DNA from 2 places in the Alteromonas sp. OM2203 genome. Region 1 is predicted to be linked to the other one. Evidence: predicted binding sites of a transcription regulator. Region 1 holds the regulator's gene; the other holds the start of a gene.
The links. Region 1 encodes MetJ, which represses methionine synthesis genes. Its sites were predicted from a motif close to TAGACGTCTAGACGTCTA; they were not measured.
Positions count from the first base shown of each region.

Region 2: msrA (peptide-methionine (S)-S-oxide reductase MsrA) is a predicted target of MetJ. The motif match lies at 1,875-1,892, and genes of this name have one in related genera.

Region 1 is NZ_CP183209.1:4,062,663-4,065,844, reverse strand. It holds gene metF (methylenetetrahydrofolate reductase) at 216-1,103, opposite strand; gene metJ (met regulon transcriptional regulator MetJ) at 1,264-1,596, shown strand; gene ACM0P2_RS17800 (malic enzyme-like NAD(P)-binding protein) at 1,765-3,000, opposite strand.
Region 2 is NZ_CP183209.1:3,747,657-3,750,838, reverse strand. It holds gene ACM0P2_RS16535 (hypothetical protein) at 42-1,163, shown strand; gene msrA (peptide-methionine (S)-S-oxide reductase MsrA) at 1,253-1,798, opposite strand; gene ACM0P2_RS16525 (thiol-disulfide oxidoreductase DCC family protein) at 2,037-2,432, shown strand; gene ACM0P2_RS16520 (SDR family NAD(P)-dependent oxidoreductase) at 2,422-3,147, shown strand; gene ACM0P2_RS16515 (hypothetical protein) at 3,113-3,182, opposite strand, start outside.

The sequences.
Region 1 (3,182 bases):
CTTCTCCTGACGATACCTTATAAAGAAGGAGTATGGGGGGCTTGATTTTAAGACCCATGGGTATCGATAGTTCATAACTTGTTATTTGAATGGTAACTGGGGGCGGCCTCGCTGGCAAAAGTTTAATATAAACTTTATACAAAAAAGGCGCATTAGCTGCGCCTTCTCGTCTGCATGTTTCGTCCACTCAAAGTGACTACCTTTGCGGATTGGTTTTACGCACCTGAACGCACACCCAACATGTGACAGATAGCATAGCTGAGTTCACTGCGGTTCAATGTATAAAAGTGGAAGTGCTTTACCCCTTCTTTTGCCAGCACTTTAACCTGATCCATAGCAATGTTTGCACCAATAAGGTTACGAGTAGCTTGGTCATCAGCATCAAGGCCATCAAACATTTTGTGTAACCAGCCAGGCACGTGTACGTTCGTAAAACCTGCGAACTTAACCAAAGTTTGGTAGTTGGTTACGGGTAAAATACCCGGTACTAAATCTAAATCTACACCAGCGGCGGCGGCTCTGTCTCTGAATCGCAAAAATACGCTAGTATCGAAGAAGAACTGCGTGATGGCTTCCGTAGCGCCAGCCTCTGCTTTGCGCTTTAAATTGAGTAAATCGAATTGGGCATTAGGCGCTTCGGGGTGTTTTTCAGGATAAGCAGCAACAGAAATATCAAAATCGGCAACGTCTTTCAAAAGTGCAACTAAGTCAGAGGCATACATCTCTGTTTTTTCTACTCCCGGCGGCAAATCGCCCCGTAGCGCTACAATACGGCGAATACCTGAATCCCAGTAGTCTTTAGCAATTTGTTTAAGCTCATCGCGGCTCGCATCGACGCAGGTTAAATGAGGAACTGCGGCTACGCCTGTCTGCTGCTGAATGCGTTTAACAACATCGTGAGTTCTGTCGCGTTCGCCACTGTTTGCACCATAGGTTACCGACATGTAGCTGGGCTTTAGCGGCGCTAAACGCTCGACCGATTTCCAAAGGGTTTGCTCCATGGCTTCCGTTTTAGGCGGAAAAAATTCAAAAGATACATCTATATCACGCAGTTCCGACAGGGACTGGTTTAATGCATCGATACCTTGCGCGTACGAAACCATGGTTTATTCTCTCAAAAATATGTTCTTATGGACGTTTAGACGTCTAAATTAAAGAATATATGTCTAGACGTCAAGAGGTTTACACTGCTCAATTGACCTTTTCGTGAACTTGTTTAGAATTTCTGTTCATAATATAAAAAGAGTAGACCGAGTTAGCACAATGGCAGAATGGAATGGCAAATATATTCACCCCTACGCAGAGCATGGCAAAAAAAGCGAACAAGTAAAAAAAGTCACTGTCTCTATCCCAATTAATGTACTCAAAGCTCTGACTGATGAGCGCACCCGCCGTCAAATAAACAATTTGCGTCACGCGACTAATTCCGAGCTGCTTTGTGAAGCATTTCTACATGCGTTTACTGGGCAGCCTTTGCCAAACGATGATGATCTGCGTAAAGACAACCTTAACCGCGTCCCGGCAGAAGCTAGACGTATTATGGAAGAGATGGGGATTGACCCAAGTTTCGAGAACAACGTAACCGAAGACGACTAATCGTTACCTTCTAATTAAAATATAAAAAGCGGCGCCCTTACTGTGAAATGATTTCGCACTAAAGGCACCGCTTTTTGCTGCGTGTTATATCAGCAATTTACAGCCTGTGTTGAGAAGCTAAAACCTGCGCTTAGCAACCTTAGCTTTCAACGACAAAAAGATTGAATTTTATTCGCTTGCGCTCTCGGGCAAACGTGCCACACCAGACGCTATTGCTGCTTTAGAAACTGCAGTTGCAATGCGTTCACAAAGGCGAGGGTCCATCGGCTTCGGAATAATATACTCTTTACCAAACGTCAGGCTGTCGCTTTTACTGGCCGCTAATACTTCCTCGGGAACAGGCTCTTTGGTAATACTGCGAAGAGCTTCTACGGCCGCCACTTTCATTTCATCGTTAATTGCCGTTGCGCGAACATCCAACGCGCCCCGGAAAATAAACGGGAAGCATAAAACATTATTCACCTGATTCGGATAGTCAGAGCGACCTGTGGCCATGATAAGGTCTTTGCGCACCTCATGAGCCAGTTCTGGTTTTATCTCAGGGTCTGGATTTGAACAGGCAAATACAATTGGGTTTTCAGCCATTAGCGCCAGTGTTTCTGGTGGCAAAACATCTGGTCCTGATACGCCAACAAAGATATCTGCGCCTTCCATAACATCTTCTAACGTCCGCTTGTCGGTATTATTCGCAAAGAGCTTTTTGTGTTCAGTTAAATCTTCGCGACGAGTATGGATGACGCCTTTTCTATCAAGCATGTAAATACGCTCGCGCTGAGCACCACACTTAATAAGCAGCTCCATACAGGCAACCGCGGCAGCCCCTGCACCCATACATACAATTTTAGCGCTCTCGATATTTTTACCCTGAATCTCTAGCGCGTTAAGCATACCTGCTGCAGTTACGATAGCCGTGCCGTGCTGATCGTCATGAAACACCGGAATTTTGCAACGCTTAATAAGCTCTTGCTCAATTTCAAAACACTCTGGCGCTTTAATATCTTCTAAGTTAATTCCGCCGAAGGTATCAGCAATGTTGGCAACAGTGTTGATAAACTCTTCTGTAGTGCGATGCTTTACTTCAATATCGATAGCATCAAGCCCCGCAAAGCGCTTAAACAGCAGGGCTTTGCCTTCCATTACAGGTTTCGATGCCAGAGGTCCTAAATTCCCCAACCCTAAAATAGCGGTTCCGTTACTGATAACGGCAACCAAGTTACCTTTACCCGTATATTTATAAGCGTTGTCGGCATCTTCAGCGATTTCTCTGACCGGCTCGGCAACGCCTGGGCTATAGGCAAGAGCAAGGTCATCGACACTATCGGCAGGCTTGGACAGCTCAACGCGGATTTTTCCAGGGGTAGGTTTAGCGTGATAATCGAGTGCGCGTTGTCTAAAATCTGACATGTAAAATGGTATCCTTGAATGTAGGGTTCATCGGTGTTTTGCCCTCGGTCTGTCGCTATTTTATTGTTGTTGTAGGTATAGATAAATTAACGTGAGCGCAATACAACTAAGCAGTTAAAAACGTCTTATAATCAATTGCTAGCGCCAGAGTTAGTACTGAACGATGTGTGTCGTACCTAAAG
Region 2 (3,182 bases), 320 kb from region 1:
AGTAGTTCTCTTTCGCATGAAAGGAGATAGGAATTCAAGACATGTTTAAATACGTAACAAGTGCGGTGATAATGACCATGCTGCTTAGTGCATGCAGTGAGCCGGTAGATGTGGTTATTACGCCTGAACCCAAGGACCTGACAGAAGTAGCAGTTGGTAAATGGATTTTGGATGATAACGGTAACGTTATGTTCGACCCGCAGACATCAGGGCTGGTTGTAATGAACGACACGCTGGTTACAATTGCAGATGCCAGTGCTGATACAGCTCAGCAGTTAAAGCTTCATCATATTTCGCCTGCTACTGCAATGTTGGTATCGTCGAGTGAGCGTTTTTCATTTTCGCAAAATGTGCGAAGAAGTTGCTTTTTTAACTACTTAAATGAAGAACCAGATTTAGAGGCATTAGCAGTAGACCCCAGGGATCCGAATGTAGTCTATACGGTCACCGAAGATGCAACTCGAACAGGAGCATTAAGTCCGCGGTGTGAAACTAAGTATGAGGATACTGGCTCTACTGATTATCCCACGTTACTCGTAAAGCTGACACGCAAAGACAATGGAGCTGTTGAGATGGCAGGCGTGCGGCCGTTGCAATTCCCTGTTGAATTTGAAGTGGGGAACTTTCCTAACGATGGGATAGAGGGCCTGACGATGGCTAATGACGGCACGTTATACTTAGCGTTGGAAAAAGACAAAGCAGCGCAACCTCGTATTTTTTCGTTAAATATTGATGATGATTTTTTTGCGTCGAAGGAGTTTGCAACAGTAGATGAGCCTGATTTACAGCTGCCATCATTTACGTCAGGCAATCATCCTCTCAATGGTTTAGCTATGTATACCCATTCAACGGGGGCGTCTTATTTATTTGGCGCAGCAAGAAACGATAACGAACTTTGGGTAATTGATACCAGCGGCAGTAAAGCCACCAAACGCATTCCCATCACTTTTGACGTGGCAAAAGACGAAAGCTGCGACCAATACACGATGGATAACGCGTCAATGGAAGGTTTAGTGTCAATTGACGATACTCTGTGGATTATCAACGATCCTTGGGAAAAAAATTATTTGAAAAATGCCACATGCGATGCGCACTTACGTCGTTACGAGGATTTGGCCCCTCTTCTATTTTCCCTTAAAATTAACAATGCGTGGTTTGAATAGTTTAAACGATACTCATAAGAAAGGGTTGCCAAGCAACCCTTTCTTATTTCTGAACCATTAAGTCAGGCTCTGATTAGATAACTTTTCCATTACGCATCACTGCGAAGGCGTGAAGCAAAGGTCTTTTTAAACTTTGCGAGCTTAGGGGCAACAACCATTGAGCAATATTGGTTCTGCGGATTATTTTTAAAATAGTCCTGATGGTAATCTTCGGCATCATAGTAATTATTCACTTCTACAACCTCGGTCACAACAGGATCTGGCCAAATTTCATCTTCAGTAATTTCTGCAATAATCTTCTCTGCTTCCGCTTTTTGGGCGTCGTCGTGATAGAAAACTGCGCTTCGATACTGTGTGCCCACATCATTTCCTTGCCTGTTTAGCTGGGTAGGATTATGCAGCGCGAAGAAAATTTCTAAAATTTCACGGTAGCTGATGCTATCTGCATCAAATGTTACTTGTACTACCTCAGCATGGCCCGTGTTACCCCCGCAAACTTCTTCATATGTAGGATCAGCTTTATGACCTCCCGCATAACCAGAAATTGCTTTTTCCACACCATCAACACTGTTAAAAGCTGATTCTATGCACCAAAAGCATCCGCCTGCTAAGGTTGCGACTTGTAAATTTGCCATAGTAAAACCTCTATTAATCTTTGAACCTAGTGTGGGTGCGAGCAGCCTGCAACACAAGTCATCCAAGCGTGTTTTTTTATCGTATAAACGAATATTAAATAAGAATAACGCAAAGCGGTCCAAAAAGATTTTAAGCTATTGGCACTTAGAGATAAGTGCTGGTCGCTGTGCGCACGCTTTCAGAAGCAAACGCACTGAAAACGAAGAGACACGCTCGGTTTAGCAGAGGTATTTTAACGTGATTATATTTTACGACGGCTATTGCCCACTTTGCATGGCCGAAATGAAACATTTAAGCAAACGAGACAAGCACAACAAATTGACGTTGGTAGACATTCAGTCTCCGGATTTCTCATCGAATTATCCAACATTAGATTGGGATGCCCTTAACGCCAGAATTCATGGTCTTCGCGACGATGGTACTTTGATAACTGGGCTAGACGTGACTCATGAAGCGTGGAAGGCAGTAGGAATGGGTTGGCTTTATGCTCCGCTTCGCTGGCCGATTATTCGTTATTTCGCGGATGCATTCTACAATGTGTTTGCCAAACATAGGTACACTATTTCCTATTTACTGACGGGGAAAAAACGTCAATGTGATCGCTGCATTCCAGGAGACGCAAATGAAAAATAATGTGCTAATTGTAGGCGCCTCAGGTGGCATAGCCAGCGCACTTATCGAGCAATATCGCCTTAATGACGCGGCAGTTATTGCGGTTAGTCGAGCGCCTGCGTCTGAATTTACGCCAAAAGAAAACGTTACCTATCACCAGATAGCGCAACAAGATGATGCGCATATTGGCGCTTTCGTTAAAAAGTTAAACGAACAGGGTGTCGTGCTAAATACCGTTTTAATTACCACGGGTTTTTTGCATAACGAGGAAAAGGAAGTACACCCTGAAAAACGATTGGAAGACATCAGCGAACAGGCATTGTCAGCTTATTTTTCTACCAACAGCATTACGCCTGCGTTATGGCTTAAGCATCTCGTTAACATTGTTAGCAAAGAGGGTTCAACTCTTGTCTGCTTGAGTGCTCGGGTTGGTAGTATTTCCGATAACGGACTCGGCGGTTGGTACGGTTACCGGGCATCAAAAGCGGCGCTTAACATGTTCGTGAAAACCGCATCGGTCGAATATAAGCGCAGGGTGAAAGACGTTATGCTCGTTTGTTACCATCCTGGAACGGTTGATACAGGACTGTCGAAGCCTTTTCAGAAAAACGTTGCTGCTAAGAAGCTATTTACGCCTGAATTTACCGCAAAACAACTCATTACTCATGTTTCGAAGCTAGATCGAGACCAAGCTTGCCATTTTATCGACTGGAATGGTGAAGTGGTAACTTGGTGATACGCTCTTTCATCGTTTCAACAAGTTCAACATCA